Regions from separate parts of the Plantactinospora sp. CA-294935 genome, predicted to be linked through region 2. Evidence: riboswitches for the same ligand, from Rfam matches in the RefSeq annotation. Region 2 holds a riboswitch; the other holds the start of a gene.

Region 1 (7,201 bases), 2.3 Mb from region 2:
CCTGGTTCGAAATCTCATGGGTCTCCAATGTGGGTACGACCCGATCCTGCCGGTGGGACGATCTGCGACCGGGCTGAAACGATACAATCCACTGAGAATTCTGGATGTCCGGCAGGCTTGTCAAGATGGTCGCCCCGTCCCGGGCGGCGGCACGGTCACCGCGCGACGGCGACCTCCAGCACCAGGCAGGCGACGGCGAGCGCCAGGAAGCCGCCGGCGTAGCCCAGCGTGCGGAAGACCCGGGCCCGCAGGTGCACGGTGACCGCTCCGACGAAGAAGAGCACCAGGCCGATCGCGGCGGCGAGCCCGACCACCGGCACCCCGAGCAGGCCGAGGAGCAGACCGGCCGCTCCGGCGGCCTTGAGTGCGGCGAGCGGCAGGCAGCCAGGACGGTGGTACGCCCACCTCGGCGGAGTTGGCGAGCACGAACTCGGTCCGGGCCAGGTCGGCGGCGGCGCTCCAGACGCAGACCACAATGGTCAGAACGGCCACCACGACGTACGCGGTCAGCACCGCGCACCTCCGGCCGGCCGGCCCGGGCGGATGACACGGGGCATCATCGGGCGCGGGCGGTGGCCGAGGAGACCCGGCACTTCGCCGCCCGGGCCCGGATGGGCGGCACCGCCTGGGTCGACGGCACCCCGGGGATCGTGATCGCCCCGCGCGGTCGGCTGATGGCCGCGCTGCGGCTCACCGTCGAAGCGGGGCGGATCCGCACCATCGAGGTGATCGGCGACCGGGACCGGCTCGACGCGCTCAGCATCGCGGTGGCCGGCGGTGCCGGCCGGTCGCGGGAACACACCTGGTAGTCCCGACGGGCCGTTCCGGGGTGCGCTATCGGAGTACGCCGCGGACGGCCGTTTCGAACTCGGGGCGGCGCAGCGAGGCGCCGAAAACGGGGCCGCCGGGTTCGAGCAGGCGCCCGGCGGCGAGGCTGTCCAGCCGTACGGCGTCGTAGCCGATGTGCTCGACGACCTCGGCCACCAGATCCGTCGCCGCCTTGTCGTCGCCGGCCACGCCGAGCGCGCGCCGGTCCGGGTCACCCGCCGGCCGGCGTTCCTCCTCGATCTGGTGGTAGCCGGCGTGGTTGAAGGTCTTCACCACCGTCGACCGGTCGAGCCGACGGGCCACGATCTCGCTGCTGCCGTACCGGGGGTCTTCGAACATCTCCTGTACGCCGTCGGTCGGCGGCCAGTAGTTCATCGTGTCGACGACGAGCTTGCCGGCGACCATTCCGGGATCGAAGGCCGGAAACCGGTGCAGCGGGATCGCCAGCACCACGAGGTCGGCGTCCCGTACGGCGTCGGCGGCCCAGCGAGGCTCGGCGCCCGGCACCAGGATCTGGGTGATCAGCGCGATCTTCTCCGGGTCGCCGGAAGCGGCGATCGTGACCGGATGGCCGGCGGCGAGCGCGACCCGGGCGATCACCGGGCCGACGTGTCCGGCGCCGAGCACGGCGATCCGGGGCAGCGACGATCCGCTCATGATCGCGAAGCCCTCGCGCCGACGGACGCCGGACGGGGGCGCTGCCGCAGCACGGCGGGGGCGCGCCGACGGGTCAGGCCGCACCGCTGTGCCCGCACGACCGTCCCCCCATCTCGTTGACGCGTCAAGTATACCTGGGGAACCAGGTCGGCCTGCCGGCTATTCCGGGTCGGTCCGCCGGCTATTCCGGGTCGGCGCCGTCAGCCTCGGCGCCGTGCGGCGGAGCGCCGAGCCGGAGCTGCCAGCCCGGTCCGCGCCCGGTCAGCCGGACCACCGCCAGTGGCGCCACATCCAGCCGCCAGAAGGTGGCGGCCGGCAGTCGCAGCGCCCGGACCAGCGCGGCCCGGATCACCACCGGATGGGTGACGGCGACGATCCGCCCACCCCGGTCACGCTGCCCGGTCAGCCATCGGTCGACCCGGTCGAGCAGCGCCTCGACGGACTCGCCGCCGTGCGGGGCGGCGTCCGGCGTGCCGAGCCAGTCCCGCAGCGCGTCGGGCTCCCGGGCGCCGACCTCGGCCAGCGGCCACCCGGTCCACCGGCCGTAGTCACAGTCGGCCAGCGCAGGCACGGCGGTGGGCCGCAGGCCGAGCGCGTACGCGGTCTGCCGGCCCGCCTCGGCGGGAGTACTGAGGCAGGCGTCGATCCGGCCGAACGGCCCGCGCCGACCTGGCCCGGTGCGGGCCAGCGCGCGGGCCGCCGCCAGGCCGGCGGGATCCAGGCTGTCGTCGCCACCGCCGAACACCGCCCGCCGCAGCGCGGCGGTGTGGGCGTGCGCGACCAGGTGCAGGCTGGTCGGGCTCACCGTCCGGCCGGGGCCTCGGCACCGTCCGGCGTCCCGGCGGACCGCTCCGGTCCACTGTCGACGGACGGCGGTCGGTTCCGGCCCCGCCAGCCGAGCAGCACGGCGAAGAGCAGGCCGATCCCGGTCCAGAGCACCACCTGGGTGCCCAGGGAGGCGAGCCGGAACTCCCACAGCAGGGTCGCCGGGAAGTCGCCCGGCACCTCCGCGAACGACGGCAGCACGGTGTAGGCGACCACCGTGACCAGCAGAAACGCGCCGACCGCCGCAGCGGCCCGCGGCGCGTCCGAGGCGTGCGGAGATATCGAGCGGTGCGCCAGGGCCCCGGCCCAGACCGCCACCAGGCCGAGCAGCACCAGCAGCAGGTAGCTGCCGGTCCGCTGGTCGATGGTGTCCGGGTTGCCGACCGCCGGCGGGTTCGCCGGATACTTGCCGAACGGTACGACGACCGCGCCGAGCAGCACCGCGCCGGCCAGCAGCAGCGCCGCCCGGCCGTCGTCGGAGCTGCGGAGTCGACGGCGCAGCAGGACGTACCCGGTGGCGAGCAGGCCGCCCATCGCGGCGCCGAACAGCCCGGTGGCCAGGAACAGCCCGGCGCGCTGACCGTCGCGCCCGACCAACTCCTCGGCGTGGTGGTCGGCCCCGACCTCGGGTGCGGAGTGGGTCGCCCGTTCCTCGATCGCGATCGCGGCATCGATCCGCGGCTCGCCGACGAGGTAGGCGAAGGTCCCGGCGATCAGACCGGCGACGAGGCCTGCGAGCAGGCCACGCAGCAGTACGGACAGGAACGTCGGCACGGCGGGAAGTCGATCAGTGGCAGGGGACGCCGAGCAGGTGCCGGCCGTCGTGCATCAGCTCGTGCAGGTACATGCCGCTGCGCGAGACGGCCCCCTGGTCGAACGCGACCAGGTAGGTCAGCAGGACGAGCACGGCCACGACGGCGAGGGCCGTCCACAGTAGCCGGGCGGAGACCACCGGGTGACTGAGCGGACGGGCCGGGACAGGGCTGGACATGCGTGTGAGACCTCCTCGGGGATGACGCGTCCCCGTCGACAGGCTGCGACGACCGAGCGTCCTGGCTCGCGGGCCCCCGACCGGGGTCGGGACCGCTCACAGTGGCGCGACCGCGCCGGACTCTCACCGGCTTCCCTCGTACCGCCGCAGATGGCCAGTCGACCGTAGCCGGGCGGTACCCGCCGGTCAACCGGGACACCGGTCGGGCAGCGGGGGCCGGGCCCGGCCGTACGCCGCACCGCCGGATCCGCCGACCGGGGGACCCGCTCCGGCGACCGGCACGGAGTCTCGACCGGCGACCGGCGACCGGCAGGCGGCAGGCGACCGGCAGGCGGACCGGTGCCGGCGGGCGGCAGGCCGGTGCCGGCGGGCGGGTGTCGGAGGTCACCACCCGGCGACCGCCCGGTTGTCCCGGCCGGAGCCGGCCGTTACCGTCGCGCCGTGACGACCCGGGTACTGCTGCTCGGCGGCACCGCCGAGGCGCGGGAACTGGCCGCCGCACTGGCCGGGCGTCCCGACACCGTGGTGGTCTCCTCACTGGCCGGCCGGGTCGCCGATCCCCGGCTGCCGGTCGGCGAGGTACGGATCGGCGGGTTCGGCGGACCGGCCGGACTCGCCCGCTGGCTGACCGAGCACCGGGTCGACGTACTCGTCGACGCCACACACCCGTACGCGGCGCGGATCAGGTCGTCGGCGGTCCGGGCGGCCGAGGCGACCGGAGTGCCGTTACTGCGGTTGGAGCGTCCCGGCTGGACGGCGGGTCCCGGGGACCGGTGGCACCGGGTGCCCGACCTCGCCGCCGCCGCCGAGCTGGTGCCCCGGCTGGGCCGCCGGGCCTTCGTCACCACCGGCCGGCAGGGACTGGGCGCGTTCCTGCACCTGACCGGCGTCTGGCTGCTGGTCCGGGTGGTCGACGAGCCGACGATCCCGTTGCCGGACAACGTCACCGTGCGGCGCGACCGGGGCCCTTACCAGGTGGCGTCGGAGTGCGAACTGCTGACCACGCACCGAATCGACGTGCTGGTCAGCAAGGACAGCGGCGGGACGTACACGATGGCGAAGCTGGCCGCCGCCCGCGAGCTGGGGCTGCCAGTGGTGCTGGTGGAGCGGCCGGCGCCGATCGCCCTGCCGGCGACGGTCACCGAGGTGACCGCGGCGCTGGCCTGGCTGGAGACGACGCTGCCGCGCCGGGCGATCGGCGGACCGCCCGGCGCATCGTCAGCGGCTCACGGGTAGTACTGGACGTACAGGTAGCTGGTCCACCAGCCGTTGTCCCGACACTGGTACGCCTTGTACGCCCCGAAGGCCACGCCGATCTGTCCCGTCCGGTTGCAGATCTCCCAGCCCTCCTCAAACGGGAAGGTAGTCCATTGGTCGATCGGCCCCTCCCACTCGTCGGCGGTCGCCGAGATCACCGGCCCGGCCACGCCGGTCCGCTCGGCGGCCACGGCCGCTCCGCCGGACCCGAGTCCACCCGCGAGCAGCGCGCCGGTGGCCGCGAGGGTCATCGCGGCCCTCCAGAACATCCTCATCTGTCCCCCTGTCTCAGCACCGCCCGCCTCGGGCGGTCCACTGAATGTTCGGACAGCGCGGCTTCACGCCGGCTTCAGCTCGGCGGCCGGGCCGAACCGGCGTGCTCCTGGGCGGTCCGCCGACGGCGTCAGCCGGGATAGGTCCGGGGCGTCCAGACCACGGTCGAACCGTCCGCCCGCCGGTCGGTCCGGGTGGTGGACGAGCCGACGATCAGCAGGCAGCGCATGTCCACATCCGACGGATCGAGTTCGGAGAGCGGGACCACGGTGATCCGCTCCCCCGGCCGGCCCACGTCCCGGGCGATCACCACCGGCGTGTCCGCGCTCCGGTACCGGAGCAGCACCTTCTGGGCCGCCTCGACCTGCCACCGGCGGCTGGCCGAAGCCGGGTTGTAGAGCGCCAGCACCAGGTCGGCAGCGGCCGCGCCGGCCAACCGCTGCTCGATCACGGCCCAGGGCTTCAACCGGTCCGAGAGCGAGAGCACCGCGAAGTCGTGGCCGAGCGGGGCACCGATCCGGCTCGCCGCCGCCTGCGCCGCGGTCAGCCCGGGCAGCACCCGTACCGGCACGGCGCCGAACCGCCCGTCGGTGGTGGCGACCTCCAGCACCGCCGTGGCCATCGCGAAGACCCCCGGGTCGCCGGAGGAGACCACCGCCACCCGGGCGCCGGCCAGGGCGAGTTCCAGGGCGTGCCGGGCCCGGTCGATCTCGACCTGGTTGCCGGAGGTGTGTCGGTGCTGGCCGGGACGGTGCGGCACCCGGTCGACGTACGGGCCGTAGCCGACCAGGTGTTCCGCCTCGCGCAGCGCCTGGCTGGTCTCCGGGGTGAGCCAGCCGCTGCCGGCGGGGCCGAGGCCGACCACCGTCACCCCACCGGCCGTCACCCCGCCAGCCGCCGCCCCGCCAGCCGCCGCCCCGCCAGCCGCCGCCCCGCCGGTCGCCGCCGTCGGGGCGGTCGACGCCGCCACGCCGGCTGCCGCGCCGACGCCGGCCGCGACCGCGTCCCCGGTGGGACTGGTCAGCACGGCGAGGGAGAAGTACGGCACCCCGTCCGGGTCGACCTCGGCCAGCGGCAGTTCCCGGCCGTTGGCGGTGGTGGCCCGTTCGACGTACCAGGCGTCGGCCAGCCGTCCGGCATCGGCAAACGCCGCCCGTACCTGCGGAAACGTCCGCCCCAGCTTGAGTACCGCGGCAGCGTCCGTGTCGGCCAGCCGGCGGGTCAACTCGTCGGCCGGCAGCGTACCGGGCAGCACGGTGAGCACCTCGTCCCGCTCGACCAGCGGCCTGCCCAGTACGGCGGTGGCGGCGCTGATCGAGGTCACCCCGGGTACGACCTCGGCGCGAAACCGGTGCGCCAGCCGCTCGTGCAGGTACATGTAGGAGCCGTAGAACATCGGGTCGCCCGCGCAGATCACCACCACGTCCCGACCGGCCGACAGGTGCGCTGCCAGCCGCTCGGCGCTGGCGTCGTAGAACTCGGTGATCGCCGCCTCGTAGCCGCCCGGATGGTCGGTGGTCTCGGTGGTGACCGGATAGACCAGCGGCTCGGTCAGTTGGCCGTCCCGGAAGTAGGGCTCGGCGATGGACCGGGCGATGCTGCGGCCGTGCCGGGCCGAGTAGTAGGCGACCACGTCGGCGGCACCGATCAGCCGGGCCGCCTTCACCGTCACCAGTTCGGGATCGCCCGGCCCGACGCCGACGCCACGCAGCGTGCCCGGCCGCCGGCCACCGTCCACTGCCGATCCACCGCCGGCCTTGCCGACCGCAGCGGATCCACCGCCACCGACCGCAGCGGATCCACCGTCACCGACCTCGCCAGCCGCAGCCGACCCACCCCCGCCGACCTCGCCGGCCGCCCGCTCGCCGCCGACGCCGACCCGCGCCGGCCCCGCCGATCCACCGCCAGGCTCGGTCGCGCTCATTCGACCTCGCTCGCGATCGCGTTGACGGCGGCGGCGGTGATGGCACTGCCGCCGCGCCGACCGTGCACCACCAGGTACGGAATGCCGGCGTCGTGCCCGGCCAGCGCCTGCTTCGACTCGGCCGCCCCGATGAACCCCACCGGTACGCCGACGATCGCCGCCGGTCGGGCGGCCCCCTCGTCGAGCATCTCCAGCAGCCGGAACAGCGCGGTGGGGGCGTTGCCGATCGCCACCACAGCGCCGTCGAGCCGGTCCCGCCACAGTTCGAGGGCGGCCGCGCTGCGGGTGGTGCCGAGCCGGCGGGCCAGTCCGGGCACCTCGGGGTCGCGCAGTGTGCAGAGCACCTCGTTGTCGCGGGGCAGCCGGGCCCGGGTGATGCCGGCGGCGACCATCACCGCGTCGCAGAGAATCGGCGCACCGGCCCGCAGCGCGGCCCGACCGGCGCG
Region 2 (7,201 bases):
CGGCTGAAAGGAACTCACACCATGCGGATCGTGATCCCGCTCTTCGACCGGTTCACCGCCCTCGACGCCGTCGGCCCGTACGACGTGCTCAAGCTGCTGCCCGGCGCCGAGGTGGTGTTCGTGGCGACCAGCCCCGGACCGCTCCGGAACAACGCCGGTAGCCTGGCCCTGACCGCCGACGCCGCCTTGGACGACATCGACTCCTGTGACGTACTCGTGGTGCCTGGCGGCCCCGGTGTCGATGATCACCTCGCCGGCGGGCCACTGCTGGACTGGATCCGGCGGATGCACGACGGCACCCGGTGGACGACCTCGGTCTGCACCGGCTCCCTGCTGCTCGGCGCCGCCGGACTGCTGCGCGGGCGTACCGCCACCACGCACTGGCGCAGCGCGGAGCGGCTGGCCTCCTTCGGCGCCACCTACTCGGCGCAGCGGGTGGTCACCGACGGCAAACTGCTCACCGCCGCCGGGGTCTCCGCCGGAATCGACATGGCACTCACCCTTGCCGCGCAGCTCGCCGACCGGATCACCGCCGAGGCCATCCAGCTCGCCATCGAGTACGACCCCCAGCCACCGTTCGACGCCGGCTCCCCGGCGAAGACGTCCCAGGCGGTCCGGGACCGGCACGCCGCCGGCCTGCGGGTGAGTACCCGGCCGGTGGCCGGCTGAGCGGCGGGGTGTGCGGCCGGTGTGCGAGCGGGAAGTAGGCCGGCCGTTCGGCGCTCGACCGGGACCGCGCCGGGGGACCCGGCACAGCGCCGCCGCGCCGGCCTCGGCGGAGGCTTCCTGCCGGGGGGAGCCCCGACCCGTACGCTGTCACGACCGACGGTATGTGGCGTAACCGGGCCTACGGGACCGAACCGGATGATCCGCCGCTTCTGCCGATGGCGTGCTTGCCAAAGCAGCAAGGATAGTTGCCGGGATCTCACTCTCTCGTCACCGTTGAGGCGCGAGCAGACCAGGCGGTTGCCGCCGGTCTTCCGGACGAATTCACCAGGAGCAGAGCGATGAGTGAGCCCCACGACCAGCATGGATCGCCGCACGCGGATCACCCCGCGTTCGGCCCGCAGTGGTGGGAGCGCCACTACCAGGAGCACACGGCGACGCACGGTTCGCCGAGTCCTCAGTTGGTGGCCGAGGTGACCGGCCTTCCCGTCGGGTCGGCGCTCGACGCGGGCTGCGGACGTGGAGTCGACGCGCTCTGGCTCGCCCGGCAAGGCTGGCAGGTGACGGCGGTCGACGTCTCACCGACGGCCGTCAGCGAGGCCAAGGACTTCGCGCACCACGAGCCGGACGTCGCGGCACGCATCTCCTGGGTCGTGGCCGACCTGACAACCTGGCAACCGCCGAAGCAGTACGACCTGGTGGTCAGCCAGTACGTCCACCCCACCATTCCCTTCGGGGAGTTCGTTGCCCGTCTGGCCCAGGCTGTCGCACCCACCGGCACGCTTCTCGTCGTCGGCCACGATCATGCGGATGAGCATTCGGCGGCCCACGCTCCCGAGCAGGCGTCGATCGGTCTGGACGCCGTCACCGGCTCCCTGACCCGGGAATTGTGGGAGGTCGACGTGGCGGAGTCCCGGACACGGTACGTCGAGCACGGCTCGACGCGGATGAGCATTCGCGACCTGGTGGTCAGGGCCCACCGCACGCCGATGTGAGGACGCCTCCGCGCGGAGCGACCGCTCGGGCGGGTCCACGGGTGGCCGGTTCCGAGCCACCAGAGGACCGACCGACCCGCCTCGTCGCAGCGACGCGGCGTGACGGGTCGAGCCGTGCCGGCTCCGCTGCGCAGAGCTGTCCGTCGACAGCGCTGGGCACTAGTCGGTGGCGGGCGGCTCGTCGTCCGGCGGGCGAAGCGCCGAGACCGGACGGTCCGGATCCGTGGCGACCAGGCTGAGCAGCAGCGCGAGGTCGGTGACCAGGCTCTCGACCGTCTCCGGCGCGAGATGCCGCAGGTCGTACCTGGCGTGCAGCCCGAGTCGCTCGCCAGGCACGACGAGCAGGTTGAACGGGTGATGCGACGCCGACCACCGGCCGTCGAAGCGTACGGAGAGATTCGACGCGTCGGCCGTACCGGTGAACAGGTCGTTGTCCATCGGGTAGGTCTCGAAGTCGAGCACGGTGTCGAACAGCGGCACCCCGGCGGGCAGCCCGGCCCAGGACCGGACCAGTGCCGGCGGCACGTGGTCGAACGGGCGGGCCAGCGCCTGGCGTGCCTGCAACCCGCGCAGCCACACCCCGACCGGCTGGTCGGGCCGGATCCGGACCCGGACCGGCACGGTGTTGGTCAGCGGTCCGACCAGGGCCTCCGCCGTCCCGGCCGCCCGGCCGGCGACCGTCGAACCGATGACGACGTCGCCGGTGCCGGCGCGGGTGGAGAGCAGCCGCGCCCAGCAGCCCTGGAGCACCGTTTCCAGTGCGATCCGCTGCTGACCGATGGTCTCGTGCAGCAGGTAGGTGTCCTCGCTGGTCAGTTCGAGGGAGTATTCGTCGAACGCGTCCGCCGGCTCTCCCTGCCAGTCCGGCGGATCGCTCTGAAGTGGACCGCACACGGGCCGGTCGGACAACTCCGCGCGCCAGAAATCCTCCGCCTCGGCAAGGTCGCGAGCGGCGGCCCAGGCGGCGTGGTCCCGGAACGGCGCCGGAGCCGGCAGCGGGGCGTCCCGGCCTTCGAACGCCGCCCGGTATTCGGTCAGTGCCTCGCGGAGCAGGATCGGCAGGCTCCAGCCGTCGACGACCAGGTGGTGGGCCGTCCAGACCAGCAGGTGCTCGGTCTCGGAGACGCGGAGCAGGGCGAACCGGGACAGCGGCGGGTCTTCCAGGGTGAAACTCCGAACCCGGTCGGCGGCGAGGAACTCGGCGAGGCCGCGCCGACGCTGGCAGGCCCGGATGGTCCGCAGGTCGTCGAGGTGCCATTCGGGTGCCGGCGGCTCGGCCACGACCACCTGGACAGGCTCCTCGGTCCCGTGCCGGACGAAGCCCGTGCGCAGCACCTCGTGGCGGGCGATCACCCGCTGCCAGGCCTGCTGGAACTCGGCGACCCGCAGCCGGCCACGGATGACGAGCCGTACCTGTTCGAGGTCGCGCGCCGGATCCGCCTCGTCGGAGGCCGGGTGGAGTATGCCGCGCTGGACCGGCGAGAGGGGGTAGCCATCCCGTACGTCGACCGAACTGGTCATCCCGTCACCTCCTGAGGCCGGGTGGACGCGGCCGGAGACCCGGGGACGACCACCGGGCCTGGCGCGGCCCGCACCCGCGACGCGAGAAGAACTGAGAGGCTCATGTGGACAGTGACAACTCCCTGTTCGCGCACCTGTCGGTACAAGGGACGACGGCGCACGGAAACATGGAGATCCATGATTCGACGCCGAGTGTCGCCGACGTTACCAGGGGTGGCGTCGCGCTGTCTTCCCGCCGCGCGCACGATCGGATCCGGGGCCTTTTCGCCGGAATTGTGCCTGCTCGTCGTTCCGCTCTGCGGAATGGTGCTCGCCTAGATCATCGCGTCGATCCGTTCGGTGAGCCTCGCGCACACCACACTCCGGCGAGTCCGGACGGCTGCGCTATCCCGCCTGCTCCGACGGGCCGGCAAGGTACTCGCGCCAGGTGATCCGCCCCCGGTTGCCGGTCGGGGAAACCAGCGCACCCGCCCGGAAGGCGCGGCCGAGCCGGCCCGGCACCGGGAGCCGGAGCATCCGACGCCGGATCCGCCGCGCCGCCAGCCATTCCCGGACGAGCGTGCCGCCGTCCAGTTCGGCCGGCCCGCCGAACTCCTCGGTCGCCCCGCCGGGTGCGGCGGTGACCCGCCAGCGCAGGTGTGCGGCGACGTCGGCGACGTCGACCGGCTGCGCCGTGATTCCCGGATCGACGGGCAGCACCGGCAGTCGGGCCAGCCGGGACAGCGCCTCGGCCAGGAACCCGTGGAACTGGGTGACCCGGAGCACCGTCCACGGCACCGGGCCGGCCGCGACCGCCGCCTCCGCCTCGATCTTGATCCGGAAGTACGGCCACGGCACACGGTCGGCGCCGACGATCGACAGGTACACCAGGTGCCGTACCCCGGCCCGGGCGGCGGCCTCGACCAGCCCGCGGGTGCCGGCCAGGTCGACCTGGCGGGTGTAGCTGCCCTGGTAGGGCGCGGACGCAAGGTGGACGACCGTCTCGACCCCGTCGACCGCGGCCGGTAGCCCGTCCCCGGTGGCCAGGTCGAGTCGGACCCGGCGCACCTCGCCGCCACCCCCGTCCGCCGGCCGGTCGGGGCCGGGTTTCCCGGTCGGCGCCGGAGTCCGGCCGGCGGCCCGTACGGTGTGCCCGGCCCGGGCCAGTTCCGGGGTGAGTACCCGGCCCAGCCGCCCGGTCGCCCCGGTGATCAGGATTTCCATGCATCTCTCCGCGTGTCGTCGGACCGGGCCGACCCGGACCGGCGGTCGGCGGGCGGGCCACGGTGGTGTCGCGGGAAGGACGGGCGACCACCCGTCGTTGTGACCGCGCCTCGGGCCCGCGCCACGGCACCGACGGCGGAGCGCCGTCGAGAAACTCGTCGCCGTACACGGGCGCGTACGGCGGCGGGGAACGGGCGGCCGTCGCCGTCCCGCTCGTTCCGCGTTCCCCGCCCGTCGCGCTGCGGGCGGGGGACGAGGTCGACACGCCGATACGACATCTTGGGGTATGACTTTCGGGCCATCCCTATATATGGTGTTGATCGTAGCTGGTTCGGCCGCCGCCCGGCGGTCGAGGCAAGAGGGAACCCGGTGGGAGTCCGGGACTGCCCCGCAGCGGTGAGTGGGAACGACCGCCGTCATCACGCACTGGGTCGTCCGGCCGGAAACCGGACCGCCTGGGAAGCGACGGCCAGTAGGCGAACCCGGGTACGCCCGCGGCCGGCCCACGAGTCCGAAGACCTGCCAGCGCGCCGCGTACGAGCCCGTACGCGGCGGTCCGAGGCCGCGCGGGACGGCCGACGCCACCGACGTACGCCAGCGCGTGCCCGTCGGCGTCTCCGCGCGGGCTCCTCCTCCACCGGAGGAGTCGAGTGCGCGAGGAGAGAGTTGTGACGGTCACCGAGGCCACGCCGAGCGGGGCAGCGCCGGGAGACGCCGAGCAGTCGACGATGTCGGGTACCGCCGGTCACCGTACCGGCCGGGACGCCCGACCGCCGCGGGTCCGGGGCCGCGGCGGCGGCACCGCGCCGGCCGACGTCGCCACGATCGCCCGCGCGCTGCGGCACGAGGCCGACGACCTCCCCGACGTCGACCCGGTACGGGTGGCGACCCGGGCGGTCAACGGCCTGCCCGACGGGGCGACCGCCGCCGAACTGCACCGGCTCTGCGTGCAGACCGCCGCCGACCTGATCGGGGAGGAGCCCCAGTACTCCCGGTTGGCCGCCCGGCTGCTCGCCGGATACCTCGACCAGGAGGTCCGGGGGCAGGGCGTCGGCTCGTTCAGCGAGTCGATCCGACTCGGGCACCGGCACGGCCTGATCGGCGACGAGACGGCCGAGTTCGTCCGGGCGCACGCCCGGGAGCTGGACGACGCCGTCGACCCGGCCGCCGACCGGCGCTTCGAGTACTTCGGGCTGCGTACGGTCTACGACCGGTACCTGCTGCGGCATCCGGCGGACCGGCTGGTGCTGGAGACCCCGCAGTACTGGCTGCTCCGGGTCGCCTGCGGGCTGTCCCGTACCCCGGACGAGGCGATCGGCTTCTACCGGCTGATGGCGTCGCTGGCCTACCTGCCCAGCTCACCGACGCTGTTCAACTCGGGCACCCGGCACACCCAGATGTCCTCCTGCTATCTGGTCGACTCGCCCCGAGACGAACTGGACTCGATCTACGACCGGTACGCGCAGGTGGCGCGGCTGTCCAAGTTCGCCGGTGGGATCGGCATCGCCTGGTCCCGGGTCCGCTCCCGGGGCGCGTTGATCCGGGGCACCAACGGCGCCTCCAACGGGATCGTCCCGTTCCTGCGTACCCTCGACTCGTCGGTCGCGGCGGTCAACCAGGGCGGTCGGCGCAAGGGCGCGGCCTGCGTCTATCTCGAACCGTGGCACCCGGACGTCGAGGAGTTCCTGCAACTGCGGGACAACACCGGCGAGGAGGCCCGGCGGACCCACAACCTGAACCTGGCCAACTGGATCCCGGACGAGTTCATGCGGCGGGTCGAGGCGGACGGGACGTGGTCGCTGTTCGACCCGGACGAGGTGCCGGAGCTGCCCGATCTGTGGGGTGCGGAGTTCGACGCGGCGTACCGGGCCGCCGAGGAGCAGGACCGCTACGTCCGCCAGGTCCGGGCCCGTGACCTCTACGGGCGGATGATGCGCACGCTGGCCCAGACCGGCAACGGCTGGATGACCTTCAAGGACACCTCGAACCGGCTGTGCAACCAGACCGCCGAGCCGGGCAACGTGGTGCACCTCTCCAACCTCTGCACCGAGATCCTCGAGGTCTCCAGCGACACCGAGACCGCCGTCTGCAACCTGGGTTCGGTCAACCTGGCCGCACACCTGGTCGCCGGCCCGGCCGACCCGGGCGGCTCAGCCGCCGCCCCGGACGGGATCGACTGGGTACGGCTGCGGGAGACCGTCCGGACCGCGGTGACCTTCCTGGACCGGGTGATCGACATCAACTACTACCCGAGCCGGGAGGCGGCGGCCAGCAATCCGCGCTGGCGACCGGTCGCGCTCGGTGTGATGGGGTTGCAGGACGTGTACTTCGCGCTGCGGCTGCCGTTCGACTCGCCGGCCGCCAAGGAACTCTCCACCCGGATCGCCGAGGAGATCTACCTGACCGCGCTGGAGACCTCGGCCGAGCTGGCCGAGCGGTTCGGCGCCCATCCGGCGTACCCGCAGACCCGGGCGGCGGCCGGGCAACTCCAACCCGACCTGCACGGAGTGGCCGGCCGCCAGACCGCGCGCTGGGCCGCGCTGCGGGACCGGATCTCGGCGTACGGGCTGCGCAACTCGCTGCTGGTCGCGATCGCCCCGACGGCCACCATCGCGTCGATCGCCGGCTGCTACGAGTGCATCGAGCCGCAGGTCTCCAACCTGTTCAAGCGGGAGACGCTGAGCGGGGAGTTCCTCCAGGTCAACACGGCTCTGGTGGCGGAGCTGAAGGCACGCGGGCTGTGGACGGAGCGGATCCGGACCGCGATCAAGCGGGCGGACGGCTCGGTACAGGGCATCGAGGAACTGCCGGCGCAG

Evidence for each region. Region 2 has a riboswitch for cobalamin ahead of ACQEVC_RS28605 (ribonucleoside-diphosphate reductase subunit alpha). Riboswitches for the same ligand answer to the same signal wherever they lie in the genome.
Region 1: another riboswitch for cobalamin. It lies ahead of ACQEVC_RS38260 (CbtB domain-containing protein); the one in region 2 lies ahead of ACQEVC_RS28605 (ribonucleoside-diphosphate reductase subunit alpha).

What each region holds. Positions count from the first base shown of each region.
Region 1 is NZ_JBNJMU010000001.1:8,767,774-8,774,974, forward strand. It holds gene ACQEVC_RS38230 (rhamnogalacturonan lyase) at 1-18, opposite strand, end outside; gene ACQEVC_RS38235 (DoxX family protein) at 156-476, opposite strand; gene ACQEVC_RS38240 (hypothetical protein) at 573-809, shown strand; gene ACQEVC_RS38245 (NADPH-dependent F420 reductase) at 835-1,485, opposite strand; gene ACQEVC_RS38250 (histidine phosphatase family protein) at 1,667-2,290, opposite strand; gene ACQEVC_RS38255 (CbtA family protein) at 2,287-3,084, opposite strand; gene ACQEVC_RS38260 (CbtB domain-containing protein) at 3,098-3,301, opposite strand; cobalamin riboswitch at 3,336-3,479, opposite strand; gene ACQEVC_RS38265 (cobalt-precorrin-6A reductase) at 3,743-4,537, shown strand; gene ACQEVC_RS38270 (hypothetical protein) at 4,528-4,833, opposite strand; gene ACQEVC_RS38275 (precorrin-2 C(20)-methyltransferase) at 4,962-6,755, opposite strand; gene ACQEVC_RS38280 (precorrin-8X methylmutase) at 6,752-7,201, opposite strand, start outside.
Region 2 is NZ_JBNJMU010000001.1:6,494,547-6,501,747, forward strand. It holds gene ACQEVC_RS28580 (GlxA family transcriptional regulator) at 1-7, shown strand, start outside; gene ACQEVC_RS28585 (DJ-1/PfpI family protein) at 22-669, shown strand; gene ACQEVC_RS28590 (class I SAM-dependent methyltransferase) at 1,008-1,661, shown strand; gene ACQEVC_RS28595 (condensation domain-containing protein) at 1,821-3,182, opposite strand; gene ACQEVC_RS28600 (SDR family oxidoreductase) at 3,567-4,385, opposite strand; cobalamin riboswitch at 4,696-4,926, shown strand; gene ACQEVC_RS28605 (ribonucleoside-diphosphate reductase subunit alpha) at 5,114-7,201, shown strand, end outside.